3 regions of the Pseudarthrobacter sp. J1738 genome follow, and region 2 is predicted to be linked to each of the others. Evidence: riboswitches for the same ligand, from Rfam matches in the RefSeq annotation. Region 2 holds a riboswitch; each other region holds the start of a gene.
The links. Region 2 has a riboswitch for S-adenosylmethionine ahead of ACQR35_RS06260 (hypothetical protein). Riboswitches for the same ligand answer to the same signal wherever they lie in the genome.

Region 1 (4,520 bases), on a different contig from region 2:
TATCGATGCCCGCTCCGACGACGGACTCTCAGCAAGTCTCGACGAGGCAGCTGTGAAGCAGCTTCGCAGCTTTTTGGACGCCAAAGTCACGGTGATGATCGGTCACTCCGGTGTTGGAAAATCCACCATGGTTAATGCCTTAACTGGTTCCCAACGAGCCACCGGCGGGGTAAATGCTGTTACTGGTCGCGGCCGCCATACTTCCAGTTCGGCCCTGGCACTCAGGCTTACTGATTCGCCAGCGGGAAGTTGGATTATCGACACCCCCGGCATCCGCTCCTTTGGTTTGGCTTTGGTTGACCCTGACCGGATCATCCGCGCTTTCCCTGACCTCGAGCCGGGTACCGATTCTTGCGAACGTGGCTGTAAACACAACACCTCGGCTGTAAATTGTGGTCTTGACCCGTGGGTTGCTGAGGGACATGCCGGAGCGGCCGGTGCTGAGCGCCTACTGTCCTTCCGCCGGCTATTGGGTACAGACCCCCGCCAAGAAGCCCGCGAGGGCAAGGAATTGGGCACCGTCAACTAGGCGTTACTTCGCTCCAGAGCTCCCACCTCCCAACCCTCGGGCGGATTTACCGGTAGCGTGGAAACATGACTCTTGCGCCACAAAGCTACAACGATGACCTACGCCTGGCCCACGTTCTTGCTGACTCTGTAGACGCCCAGACCATGGCCCGCTTCAAAGCGCAGGACCTCAATGTTGAGACCAAGCCGGACATGACGCCCGTGACGGACGCTGACAAGGCTGCCGAAGAATCCATTCGCGGCCAACTCTCCCGTTCCCGCCCGCGCGACGCTGTGCTGGGTGAAGAGTTTGGCAGCTCAGGTCATGGGGCACGACGCTGGATTATTGACCCGATCGACGGTACTAAGAACTTCATTCGCGGTGTTCCCGTGTGGGCAACACTGATTGCCCTTGTTGACGAGGGTGAGCCGGTTGTTGGGGTGGTGAGCGCGCCGGCACTGGGCAAACGCTGGTGGGCAGCTCAGGGAATGGGCGCCTATATGGGCCGTTCCTTGGCTTCCGCAACTCGTTTGCGGGTTTCTAATGTCACAGAGCTCTCCGACGCTTCGATGTCTTACTCGAGCCTGAGTGGGTGGAAGGAACGCGGAAATCTCGACGAGTTCCTAGCGTTGACTGAAGACGTATGGCGCACCCGGGCCTACGGAGATTTTTGGTCCTATTGCATGGTCGCCGAAGGTGCAGTGGACATTGCCTGCGAGCCGGAATTGAACCTCTATGACATGGCCGCTTTGGTTCCGATTGTTACTGAGGCCGGTGGGCGTTTTACCTCGCTCGATGGCGCTGATGGCCCCTTTGGCGGCAACGCCTTGGCGACCAACTCGATTCTTCACTCCGAGGTTCTGCACCGTTTGAATCCCGAGTTGGACGACCTCTTGAGTAACTAGCACCTCGAAGAACTGCGGCTCAGGCAAAGCGGGCGTGAAAATACGCTTCACACAACACGTAACATTTCCCGGTGGCTTGAGCTCGCCGGGATGGGTACCTTAGTGTTTTTGGCAGGTCACGAGTGCCAGCGCTAAACCCCGGTTTGCTGGTCGGCAACCCTCCTATCGCGGTGGGGTGCCCCGGGTGACGACCTGGCTGGCAATGAACCGTTGCTGGCAAGCGCGAACCCCTCAGGGGTTCCTCTCCGATGAGGTCACACATGTCTCTTGCTCGCCTGTCCCCCGCCTTCACTGCCGAATACTCTGCTCAGCAGGCTGTTTCTGCAGTTCGCCCGCTTGCTGCAGTCACCGGTGCCGAAATTGTTGCCCCACTGATCCAAGGTGGTGGTGTCCGCTACGCCAACTTGGACTACGGAGCTTCCGCTCCGGCGCTGAGCGTGGTTTCCGCCTACTTGAATGAGATCCTCCCCTATTACGCCAGCGTCCACCGAGGCGCTGGCTATGCCTCGCAGATCAGCACCTCGGTGTACGAAAATGCTCGGAACATTGTGCGTGACTTTGTGGGCGGCCGTCCTGATGACACGGTGATTTTCACCCGGAACACCACCGATTCACTCAACGTCTTAGCCGGCTCCCTACCAAGCGTTCATGGCAGTCCACTCGGCGAAGTTCTCTACTTGGATATTGAGCACCACGCCAATCTGCTCCCTTGGCAACGGTTGCCACACCGCAGCGTAGTGGCGGAGTCAACGATTGAGGCGACTGTCCGGGCCCTGGATGCTGAACTCGCTAACGGCGGGATTTCCTTGCTGGCAGTCACGGGCGCTTCAAATGTCACCGGCGAAGTTCTGCCGCTACAGCGACTAGCCACACTCGCTCACCAGCATGGTGCACGGATTGTTGTGGATGCTGCTCAATTAGCTCCGCACCGCCGAATCAATATTTCGGAACTGGACGTTGACTATCTCGCGTTCTCCGGCCACAAACTGTATGCACCGTTCGGCGCAGGAGTGCTGGTGGGACGCAGCGACTGGCTCGATGAAGGCACCCCGCTTCTTGCCGGTGGCGGTGCCGTCAAGGAAGCTCGGCTGGATTCGGTGACGTGGACTACCGGTCCGGCTCGCCATGAAGCTGGCTCGCCCAACGTTTTGGGTGCAGCAACCTTGGCCCGGGCCACCCAAATTTTGGCCAGTCTCGACGAATCACAGTGGATCGGTCACGAAGCGGCCATCCGTGACCACCTTGTTGAGGGCTTGAGCTCCATTAGCGGGGTGAAGGTTCACAAGATCTTCCCTCAGGATCATCTGGACACCATTGGTGTAGTGAACTTTTCGGTAGAAGGTTACGACGCCGGACTGGTGGCCGCTTACTTATCTGCAGAGCACGGAATTGGGATTCGTGACGGTAAGTTCTGCGCTCACCCCTTGTTGAAGCGGCTTGGGCTGCCAGCTGGATCATTGCGGGCCAGCTTCGGCGTTGGATCCCGCCTTGAGGACGCAGAACGGCTTATCAAGGCTGTGACCGAACTTCGCAGTAGCGGCTTGGGGTGGGACTACGTGATCGACGCTGGTCGTTGGGTTCCTGCCAACGATTCCCGCAACTACCCCGATTGGGCGCCGAATACTCCGGGAACAGCCGGTGCAGCACCCTGCTCGGTCTAAAGTGGAAGCGGTATAAAACTCGCCCCACTTCTTGGAAGGATAGCCACGCGTGATTGGCGGTCCCAAAATCCACCACGAACGTCGCCGTGAGCTCGGCAAGGCCTTCGAAGATGGTGCCGAACACTACAACGAGGTGCGCCCTGGGTACCCGCTTGAGATTGCTCAGTGGCTTGTGCCTGAGGGCGCACGGCGGGCTGCAGACTTGGGCGCCGGGACGGGTAAATTCACTGCCCGCTTAGTGGAGCTTGGACTCGAAGTCAGCGCCGTGGATCCTTCCGATGACATGCTGGTGCAGTTGAGGCTGGCCCTGCCCACGGTGTCGTCCCATCTGGGCACTGCAGAATCCACTGGCCTGTCCGCCCAGACATTCCAAGTAGTCACTGTTGCCCAAGCGTGGCACTGGGTTGACCCGCACCTTGCGAGCGAAGAGGTTGCCCGGATTCTGACTCCGGGTGGGGTGTTAGGGCTGGTGTGGAATCAACTGGACACCACCATCCCCTGGGTTCATCGCCTCTCACGGATTATGCATGCTGGTGATGTTCTAAAACCCGACTTTCGGCCCGCCGTCGGATCTGAATTCGCGGCCCTCGAATCTCTCACCATTCATTGGGCGGATCCGCTGACGCCCGTGGGCATCATCGAGCTGGCGAAATCGCGCAGTTTTTATCTCTCTGCCAATGACAAGTCTCGTGAGCGAATGCTGCACAACCTTCACTGGTATCTATATGAGCACTTGGGGTACTCGCCCACAGATTCAGTGCACTTGCCGTACCGCTGCCACGCTTGGCGAACACTCAAGCTCTGAGCGGCACTGGGCATTGCCTTCTTATCTCTGCCCAGCTAAAGTTTCGGTGTACCTAAATATTTTATTAAGGAACATCGAACTAGTGTGCGCTCGCCCTCGATGACGATGGCGACTACAAGGAACATTCACCATGAGTCAGCCATCCCCCACCACTATCTCGGTACAGACGCATCGCGTTTCTCGCCGTGCCCTCCTGGGCCTTTTGGGCCCGGCATTCGTTGCGGCCATCGCGTATGTAGATCCTGGGAATGTGGCGGCTAACCTCACTGCTGGCGCAAAGTACGGCTACCTACTGGTGTGGGTCCTCGTCGCGGCAAATGTGATGGCGATGCTGATCCAATACCAATCAGCGAAACTTGGAATTGTGACCGGGAAGTCGCTACCCGAACTGCTCGGCGAACGCCTTCCGCAAACGGCTCGGCGCGCCTACTGGCTCCAAGCGGAACTCGTTGCCGCCGCTACCGATATCGCCGAAGTTGTTGGTGGGGCGCTAGCCCTATGGCTATTGTTCGGCATTCCACTGCCGCTGGGTGCCTGCATTGTTGGGGTCATCTCCATGATCCTGCTCCTCGCCCAGGGAAATAACCGCCAGCGCTCCTTTGAACTAATCATTGTTTTCCTCCTGGCGATCGTGACAGTAG
Region 2 (4,520 bases):
CGTCTCCGCCGCCGGGAAGAACCACACCGTCCAGCGGCTGAGCGTTATAGTCATCCGAGCTGTGCAACAGCACGGGAGACCCGCCTGCGTCGCGAACCAGCTGGACAATAAAGTCGAAAAGTTGGTTAGCTTCCCCAACCCGCGAATCGGCTCCCTCGGCGTCGCTCAGGCGGACAGGGATACCAATGGCAGGTGCGGCAAAACGGTGCATGCTCCATTGTGCATCTTGCGCTGGATAGGGTGGGATTATGTCGCGTCATTCATCGTTGAAACCTAGCCCGCGCTCGCTCGAAGTGGAATCCCTGGCCCACTTTGACCAGCTAGTGGCGGCTGGGGCTAGGTCCATGCATGGTTGGCACGTGCAGTCCCTAGACCTGCAAGAACGATCGGCTGAGCTGAAACGGTTGAACCCGCAGGGGGCCATTTTCTTAGGCTGCAGTTTTGCCACGGGGATGGATGAGTCATTGCGTTCACGGGGAGCACTGCTGTTTCCCAAACTCGGCGGGATCGACTTTGACCCATACCGCGGCACGCTCTACACAGCGGGGGAGTTGTACAACGGAGTCAGTGAACACCCTTACGAGGAAACCCTGGACGCCCGGGTGTACCAGTGGAGTCTGCGAGTGGGGCAGAGGCGGAGTTTGGATGCCACCTTGGCAGCAGCCTTGCACGATCACGCCATTGGTGATGCGCTCGAGGAATTCGTTGAAACCAAGACTCGCCGTGGGGTGGTCGGTGTGATGGGCGGTCATAGCGCGCAACGCGGGAGCGATGACTACGCACAAGCTGCGGAATTGGGCCGGTCACTGGCTCAAGAGGGCTTTTTGGTGGCTACCGGTGGTGGGCCGGGCGCCATGGAAGCGGCGAACCTCGGAGCGTTGATGAGTGCGGGGCCAGACGCTGACCTTCAGGCGGCTTTGAAGTCCTTGGCGCAGGTCCCGAGCTTTCGTCCTTCAATTTCTGCCTGGGCGCGAGCTGCACAAAACGTGGTGAACTCAGTGCCAAGCCCCGTAGCAAGCCTCGGAATTCCCACCTGGTTCTACGGTCATGAGCCGCCGAATCTGTTCGCAAGCGGGATTGCCAAGTACTTCGCCAACTCGATCCGCGAAGCAATCCTCCTCGAGTTGTGCACCGGGGGCATTGTGTTTCTGCCTGGTGCTGCCGGCACGGTTCAAGAGGTTTTCCAGGATGCTTGCGAGAACTATTACGGCACCCCAGAGACCGTCAGGCCCATGGTTTTAGTGGGCCGGACGTATTGGCAAAACAAGGTCCCGGTGTGGCAGCTGCTGAGTTCTCTGGCTGCGGGAAAGCCGATGGAGCGGCACGTCCACTTGGTGGATACTGTGGCAGACGCCGTCGAACTTTTACGCTCCAAATAACCCAACGGAAAGGGAGAGTGAAAGTCTCCTAGCCGATCGTGGCACCAAACAGTAGACCTAAACCGTACGTGGCCCCGGCAGCACCGAGGCCAATCGCCAGTTGGCGCAGTGCCCGGCTGAGTGGGGAGGTACCGGAGAGCAAACCAACGACGGCGCCAGTCACCAACAGTGCCAAGCCCACCAGAACGGCGGCGACGATCAGCGCCGGCATTCCGGCCATCCCAAAGATGAACGGCAAAATCGGGATGATGGCACCGGAAGCGAAGAAGCAGAAGCTTGAGGTGGCAGCGCCCCATGCGGTACCCACGGCCTCGTGTTCGTCCTCAGGCTCAGGCAATTCCGGCTGCAAGGACAAGCTGGGATCGCAGTCGCAGCTCAAAATGCCCAAGCGCTCGGCGGCCCGGTGCTCGGCCGCTTCTTGGCTCATTCCGCGGGCCCGGTAAACCAACACTAGTTCGTTCTGATCCACATCCAGCTGGGGTGCTGCATGGAGGGTGATCTGGGTAGGGCGTGATGCTTCGAGCAATTCGCGCTGAGAACGGACTGAAACAAATTCGCCAGCACCCATGGACAAAGCGCCTGCCAGCAGGCCGGCAACACCACTAAAGAGGACAACTTGGCTGCTCACACCCGTCGCGGCCATACCCATCACCAAGGACAAATTGCTGACCAGGCCGTCATTGGCGCCAAATACAGCCGCGCGGAACGTGCCGGAGAGGCGGTTACGGCCGCGGGTTGCCAAACCACGAACTACCTCCTCGTGAATGGCTTCGTCGGCGGCCATGGCCGGGGTAGCAGCCGGGTCTGTGGCGTAGGGGGAGCGGCCCTCGGCGCGCTGGGCCAAAGCCAAAACGAACACGGATCCAAAGTTCCGGGCCAAGAATCCAAGGAGCTGGCTGTTGAGCGAGGCGGCACGCTTCTGCTCAGCATGCTCGCCCAAGAGCTGCTCCCAGTGAGCCTCATGCCGGCCCTCAGCTTCGGCCAAAGCGAGCAAGATTGAGCGCTCTTCGCCTTCGCGGCGCTGGGCCAAATCGCGGTATACGGCCGCTTCGGCGCACTCGTCGGCGAGGTACTGCCGCCAGCGTTTGATGTCTGCAGAAGTAGCTTCAGTAACTGCTTGCTGGTGGGTTCCGGACTGCTCTTCCGGCGTTGAATTCAACTCGGGCTCCTGGGTTCAATGAAAGGTGGCGCCCCGTTGCGCAGCCATCACTGTACCGTTTATTGGCTCGGATTTTGGGCCGGTATTCCTTGCGAAAAAGTTTCGGTAGACCTTAATTTGTGGCTTTCAGAGTGAAGCTCAGAGGTTTCCCACGGCGGTGCCCTATGGCGGCTACACGGACAGTCAGCACAGCGTTCACTTCATCCCAGCCCGGTTGAGCCACAGCATTGTTCAGTGCTCGGGCCAACTCCTTCGGCTCGGCACACCAATACCGTTGAGACCCACTTGAGCGCCAGATGGTGACGGTGCCCAAATTTAGATCCACGGCTGGCAGGACCGGCACCGTGGTGGGCTGGGACGCGGTGTCCGCGGCGTCGTCGTACTTAAGCGATTGCTGAAACTGAACTGGTTCTTGAAACTGAATTGGTTCTTGAAACTGAACTGGTTGCTGCGGGGCTGAATAGCGGTCTGTGGGGGCGGCTGACACGGCCGGATCCTTCCGTTGCTCTTGCCCCGGCCTTCTGGCCGCGGCCGCTTCCTCATCCGAACCACCCGCGAACATGGGGTTGGTCTGTGGTAAGTCGGAGCTTGGCACCACAAGTCTTGAAGCTGCGCACCAGCTTACAACGCACTGCGGCGGTGCCAGAATTTGTGAATCCGGCACCGCCGCAGGAGGTGCTTTTGTTACGTGCTCGGTGCGTCTAAGGAACTGCTACCGGCATCTCTTCTTTCACAACTGCGCCTGATACACGCTTGTCCCATGCGGCGCGAACAGCTGCGTCAGTGGGCTTAGTCAAGAGTGAGAGAACCACATAAACCACCAGCGACGCGCCAAGGCCCCAGTAGATGGGATCGTTGGCGTACACGCCATCCTCGCTGGGGATGATGCCAGCGGAGTAGGCAATCAGCAGTGCCAGAGTGAGGACGGAGCCAACAGCCATTGACCATGCAGCGGCGATTCCGGTACCGCGCTTCCACACCAGACCACCCAGGATTGCCACCAGTAGGCCACCCACCAGGATGTCGTAAGCGATGGTCAAAGCCACCACAACATCCTGCGCGGCCATGGAAATCAGCACGGCAATGATGCCCAAAGCAAGGACCCAATAACGGTTGGCTTTGACGTCGTGCTCCGGGTTTTCGGTGTCATTGGTGTTGACGGTTTTCCCAAACCAGCTGGCAACAAAAGGAACAACATCGGCGCGTGCCACGGTTGCTGCGGCAATGAGCGCACCGGACGCAGTGGACATCATGGCGGCAACAGCGGCAGCCATGACCAGACCACCGATCCCGATTGGCAAAATGTTGGTGGCAACCTCGGCGTAAACAACGTCCTTGCCGAGTGCCTTGACGTCAATATTGGGCAGTGCTACCTTGGCGGCCAAGCCGATCAAAGCGCCGGCCACACCGTAGAGAATGCAGTAGATACCGGCAGTGGCGCCGCCCCAACGGGCAACCGCAGGGGTTTTGGCGGTGAACACACGCTGCCAAATGTCCTGACCGATCAACAAGCCCAAGGTGTAGACCACAAAGTACGTGATGATGGTCTGGACCCCGATGCCGTCCATCTGGAAGAAGCTCGCGTCAACGCGTTCGCGGATGCCGTCTAGGCCGCCGGCCGCGTTGAGTGTGAACGGGAGCATCAGGAAGAAGATGCCCACAGTTTTGATGATGAACTGAACCTGGTCAGCGAGGGTAATGGACCACATACCGCCGATAGTCGAGTACACCAGCACAATGGCACCGCCCACGGCGATGGCCAGCCAACGTTCCCAGCCGAAGAGAACCACAAAAATGGTGGCGTAGGCGCCCGTAGAAGTTGCGCAGAGCATCAGGGTGTAGGCAAGCATCACAATGCCAGAGGTCTGCGTGGCGCGCTGGCCGTAACGCAGGCTGAGCATTTGGGAAACAGTGTAAATTTTGAGGCGCTGAATGGTGGGAGCGAAGAGCAAGCTCAGCAGCAAAACACCGGCGCCAATGGC
Region 3 (4,520 bases), on a different contig from region 2:
AGCTTGTACTTTCCGTCAGCGCGGTGAAGCGTCCGAATTTCGGCATTCTCTGGGTTGTTCAGCGATTCAAAGTATTCAACCGACCAGTGAAACCAGCGCATACAAAACAAGCGCATGGTTAATCCGTGTGTGACAAACAGTGCGTTGGGGGCGTAGTTCTCTTTGGACCAGTGCCGGTACAGGGTTTCCATAAACGAGGAAATGCGGTCGTACACGTCGGAGCCGGATTCTCCTTCGCGGAAGCGGTAGAAGAAGTGTCCGTAGGCGTTGCGAAGTTCTTTTTGGTCTGCAATATCCCCGGCGATCTGGAAATTAGCCCAGTCTTGTTCGCGCAGCCTGGGCTCTTCAATCACTCGCTCCGCCAAAGAACCGAGGTTGAGGGCTTCCAGTGTTTGGTAGGCACGCAAGTAGGGCGAGACGTAAACACAGACTGGCTGCCCATCTAATTGACGCCGGATTTTCTCGCCGGCTTCTTTGGCTTGTTGTACGCCTAGCTCGGTCAGTGGGATGCGGTAATCCGGCACCCTGTTATAGATGGTGGTGTCCACATTGGCCGCCGATTGACCGTGACGGACCATAATGATTTGCTGTGGAGCGCTCATAGTCCCCAAGCATATCCACGTGGACGGGCAACTCAGAGTTGGTTCACAGGAAAGTTGGAGCATCACCATGGGTTATTCACGGCAAGATAGTGAAATGCTTACCCCTGCGCGCAAAAGACTGCGGCTTGAAATCCTGATTGTGCTTGGGCTTTCGTTGGGGCAATCAGCGGTCTATTCGGTAGTGCAGTTGGCTGACAAGATGAGCCAAGGCCCGCTGAGTCAGTCGACGTCTACACTCAATGCCTCGAGGAATAACCGCGAGTTCTTTGACGCTCTATACCAACTTTTGGACATTGGTTTCTCGCTGGTGCCGGTGTTGTTGGTGATCTACTTTTTAGCAGGGGAGGGGCCGGGTGCCTTAGCTCGGCTTGGGCTAAAGCGAGGTTCTCTGGGCTCGCTGGTCAAAGACGTATTGACTGGTCTGGTCTTGGCCGCGGTGTTGGGTGCCGGAACTCTGGCACTGTACGCCGCTGGCCGAGCAGCTGGAATTACGACGGCGATTATCCCCTCCGCCTTGGACGCTCACTGGTGGACGGTGCCGGTTTTGATCCTCTCCGCGGTGCGCCACTCAATTCTCGAAGAAGTTATTGTAGTGGGCTATTTGTTGGCCCGCTGGGAGAAATTGGGCTGGCGGGTTCCGGCAGCCATCATTGTTAGCTCGCTGTTGCGCGGTAGCTACCACCTGTATCAAGGGTTCGGACCGTTTATTGGCAACGTGGTGATGGGTTTGCTCTTCGCGTGGTTGTACTCGCGTCAGCGCAGATTGGTTCCGCTCTTGGTGGCGCACGCGCTCCTGGATATTGCTGCCTTTGTAGGTTTCAGCCTCTTTGGCAAAGCAATCGGCCTAGGCTAACGCGGAACGCTAACTCAGGCCGATCGATTTTATGCTTGCAGAAGTGTGAAGCCTAGATGGTGACAGCTCCGTTGGGAGTGTTGAAGGTGACGGACATAATGCCAGGTGTGCCGTGCGGTGCTACCCACTCAACGGCTACATCTTCTAGAGGCTGTTCTACTGGCTCACCCAACCATTCGGTAACGCGCTCAGCTGAGCCCGCGATAGTCAGTTTGGACATCGCGATTTCGCTGTTGTAGACGTTGGAAGGGTGCAGTTGCGGGTCACCCTCCCACTTGAGCATGTAGGGGACCTGCGGGTCTGCAATCAGACCGAGGATGCCAATCTGGTGCCACATCAATTCGCGGCCGTCAGGGAATTTGCGGTTGCCCGGGACTGCTGCTCTGCCAAGTCGCTGTTCAAAGGGGGAGAGGTCCTCGACTTCCACACACCATCCCATCCAGCCACCGCCGGCAGCGGAACGGGCGCGCACAGCTTGTCCAAACGGGGCTTTGTCCGAAGCGGGGTGGTCTAGGACCTCCACCACTTCAAGATAGGTGTGCCCAGAGAGGGGAATGATCATGTTACGAGTACCGAAGCGGGGATGCACTCCGCCACGGACTGCATCTACACCTAAGGCGGCGGAGATTCGTTCGGTAGTGGCCGTGAGGCCGTCGGTTTCACAAGCGTAAGAGACGTGATCCATGCGCATGCCATTCATCTTGGCACTTTGTGATGGAGGTCTCAGCTAAGGCTCACCTAAGCGTTATGGGATGTCCCTACATTCTGTGTGGTCGCAGTCATCTTCGTCATATTTGTCACACGCACTGGAGACTGCAGCTCGCGGGGCCTACTCTATAAAAAGGTCATGAGTGCCAGCGCTAAACCCCGGTTTGCTGGCCGGCAACCCTCTTCTAGCGGTGGGGTGCCCCGGGTGAAGACCAGGTTTCGCGGCAACGGGTCGCGGAGCAAGCGCGGTCCGTTCGCCTCAGTCTCGGCTAGAGGTCTCGGTCCTTAACCTGAGGAACGAACATGTCGAATTCATGGTCCTTTGAAACCCGTCAGATCCATGTTGGTCAGGAACCAGATGTCGCTACCGGCGCCCGGGCACTGCCGATTTATCAGACAACTTCTTTTGTTTTTCCTAGTGCCGAGAGTGCAGCCAATCGTTTCTCGTTGAGCGAGCTAGCCCCCATCTACACCCGCATTGGTAACCCCACGCAGGATGCGGTTGAGCAGCGAATCGCTAGCTTGGAAGGCGGCATTGGGGCGCTCCTTCTGAGCTCGGGCCAGGCTGCTGCAACTTTGGCAATCCTCAACGTTGCCGAGGCTGGCGATCACATTGTGGCGAGCCCCAGCCTCTACGGCGGAACGTACAATTTGCTGGCGCACACACTCAAAAAGTTCGGTGTGGAGGCCACCTTTGTGAAGGACCCGGACAATCTTGACCAGTGGCGTGCGGCTGTCAAACCGAACACCAAATTATTCTTCGGTGAGGTAGTTTCTAACCCGCGCCAAGATGTACTGGACCTTGAAGGTATCTCCGCTTTGGCACATGAGATCGGCGTTCCGCTGATTGTGGACAACACTCTGGCCACCCCCTACCTGATTCGTCCCATCGAATGGGGAGCAGACGTCGTCGTTCATTCGGCAACCAAATATTTGGGTGGCCACGGCAGCGCAATTGCTGGTGTGATTGTGGATTCGGGAAAGTTTGATTTCGCTGCTTATCCGGACCGTTTCCCTAATTTCAACACCCCAGACCCCAGCTACAACGGGCTGGTTTATGCACGGGATCTTGGCAAGGATGGCGCCCTCGGGGCCAACCTATCCTTCATCCTTAAAGCTCGAGTTCAACTCTTGCGGGACCTCGGCGCAGCAGTGTCACCATTCAACGCATTCCTCATTGCTCAGGGACTTGAAACGCTGAGCTTGCGCGTGGAACGCCACGTGGAGAACGCGGTCAAAACGGCCCAATGGCTTGAGGCTCGCGACGATGTAGTCTCTGTGGCTTACGCCGGTCTCGAGTCCAGCCCGTGGTTTGCCCGCGGTCGCAAATACGGCCCTCGTGGAACAGGTGCAGTGGTCTCGTTCGAATTGCCCGGTGGTGTTGAGGCTGGAAAGCGATTTGTGGACGCTTTAGAACTGCACTCGCATGTTGCCAACATCGGCGACGTCCGCTCCTTGGTGATTCATCCCGCCTCCACCACTCACAGCCAGCTCACACCGGAACAGCAAGCGGTTGCCGGTGTAACACCCGGTCTGGTCCGACTCTCCGTGGGAATCGAGCACATCGATGACATTCTTGCCGACCTCGACGCCGGCTTCCGCGCTGCCAAAGGCAACTAGCCAAGAACGGAGGTTGCCTTCAATGACTCTTATTGCTCCGGCTCCCGAACGTACGGCTCCCTTGCCTCCCCGCGACGGCTTTGTGGCTCGGCACAGTGTTGGTGCGATTGAACTCGAAGCTGGAGGTTACCTTCCTGAGGTCACACTGGCTTACGAAACATGGGGCGCGCTCAACGCTGACGCCTCCAATGCTGTTCTGATCGAGCACGCACTGACCGGGAGCACTCATGTTGCCCGTGGTGAGAGCAACGAATCAGGTTGGTGGGATGACCTGGTTGGTCCAGGGGCGCCGGTGGACACTAACAAGTATTTTGTGGTGGCCATCAACGTCCTGGGTGGTTGTTACGGAACCACTGGGCCGTCATCGGTGGCCGATGATGGTGCTCCTTGGGGTTCTCGGTTCCCCTTTGTCACGCTGCGAGACGCAGCAGTGGTTGAAGCGCGGTTAGCCGATGCCCTCGGGATTCGCCGCTGGCATACAGTCGCTGGTGGGTCTATGGGCGGGGCACGGGCGCTGGAGTGGGCAACAAGTTTCCCGGAGCGCGTGGAGCGTTGTGTGGTTATTGCCTGCGGCGCTGCAAGCACCGCGGAGCAGATCGCCTTTGCGCAGGCGCAAACCTTGGCAATTCGTCAGGATCCAGCGTTCGACGACGGCAATTACTATGCGGGACCCGCGCCTGAAGCTGGGCTCGCTTTGGCCCGCCGAATTGCGCACATCACCTACCGTTCGGAATCCG

Region 1: another riboswitch for S-adenosylmethionine. It lies ahead of ACQR35_RS05885 (aminotransferase class V-fold PLP-dependent enzyme); the one in region 2 lies ahead of ACQR35_RS06260 (hypothetical protein).
Region 3: another riboswitch for S-adenosylmethionine. It lies ahead of ACQR35_RS07890 (bifunctional o-acetylhomoserine/o-acetylserine sulfhydrylase); the one in region 2 lies ahead of ACQR35_RS06260 (hypothetical protein).

The regions. Positions count from the first base shown of each region.
Region 1 is NZ_JBNPEO010000002.1:485,339-489,858, forward strand. It holds gene rsgA (ribosome small subunit-dependent GTPase A) at 1-529, shown strand, start outside; gene hisN (histidinol-phosphatase) at 595-1,413, shown strand; SAM riboswitch class IV at 1,528-1,642, shown strand; gene ACQR35_RS05885 (aminotransferase class V-fold PLP-dependent enzyme) at 1,674-3,074, shown strand; gene ACQR35_RS05890 (class I SAM-dependent methyltransferase) at 3,124-3,879, shown strand; gene ACQR35_RS05895 (Nramp family divalent metal transporter) at 4,010-4,520, shown strand, end outside.
Region 2 is NZ_JBNPEO010000003.1:75,150-79,669, forward strand. It holds gene ACQR35_RS06245 (gamma-glutamyl-gamma-aminobutyrate hydrolase family protein) at 1-211, opposite strand, end outside; gene ACQR35_RS06250 (LOG family protein) at 249-1,379, shown strand; gene ACQR35_RS06255 (VIT1/CCC1 transporter family protein) at 1,408-2,538, opposite strand; gene ACQR35_RS06260 (hypothetical protein) at 2,651-3,025, opposite strand; SAM riboswitch class IV at 3,038-3,147, opposite strand; gene ACQR35_RS06265 (sodium:solute symporter) at 3,240-4,520, opposite strand, start outside.
Region 3 is NZ_JBNPEO010000004.1:25,890-30,409, forward strand. It holds gene ACQR35_RS07875 (histidine phosphatase family protein) at 1-602, opposite strand, end outside; gene ACQR35_RS07880 (CPBP family intramembrane glutamic endopeptidase) at 697-1,455, shown strand; gene ACQR35_RS07885 (VOC family protein) at 1,508-2,146, opposite strand; SAM riboswitch class IV at 2,299-2,415, shown strand; gene ACQR35_RS07890 (bifunctional o-acetylhomoserine/o-acetylserine sulfhydrylase) at 2,467-3,783, shown strand; gene metX (homoserine O-acetyltransferase MetX) at 3,806-4,520, shown strand, end outside.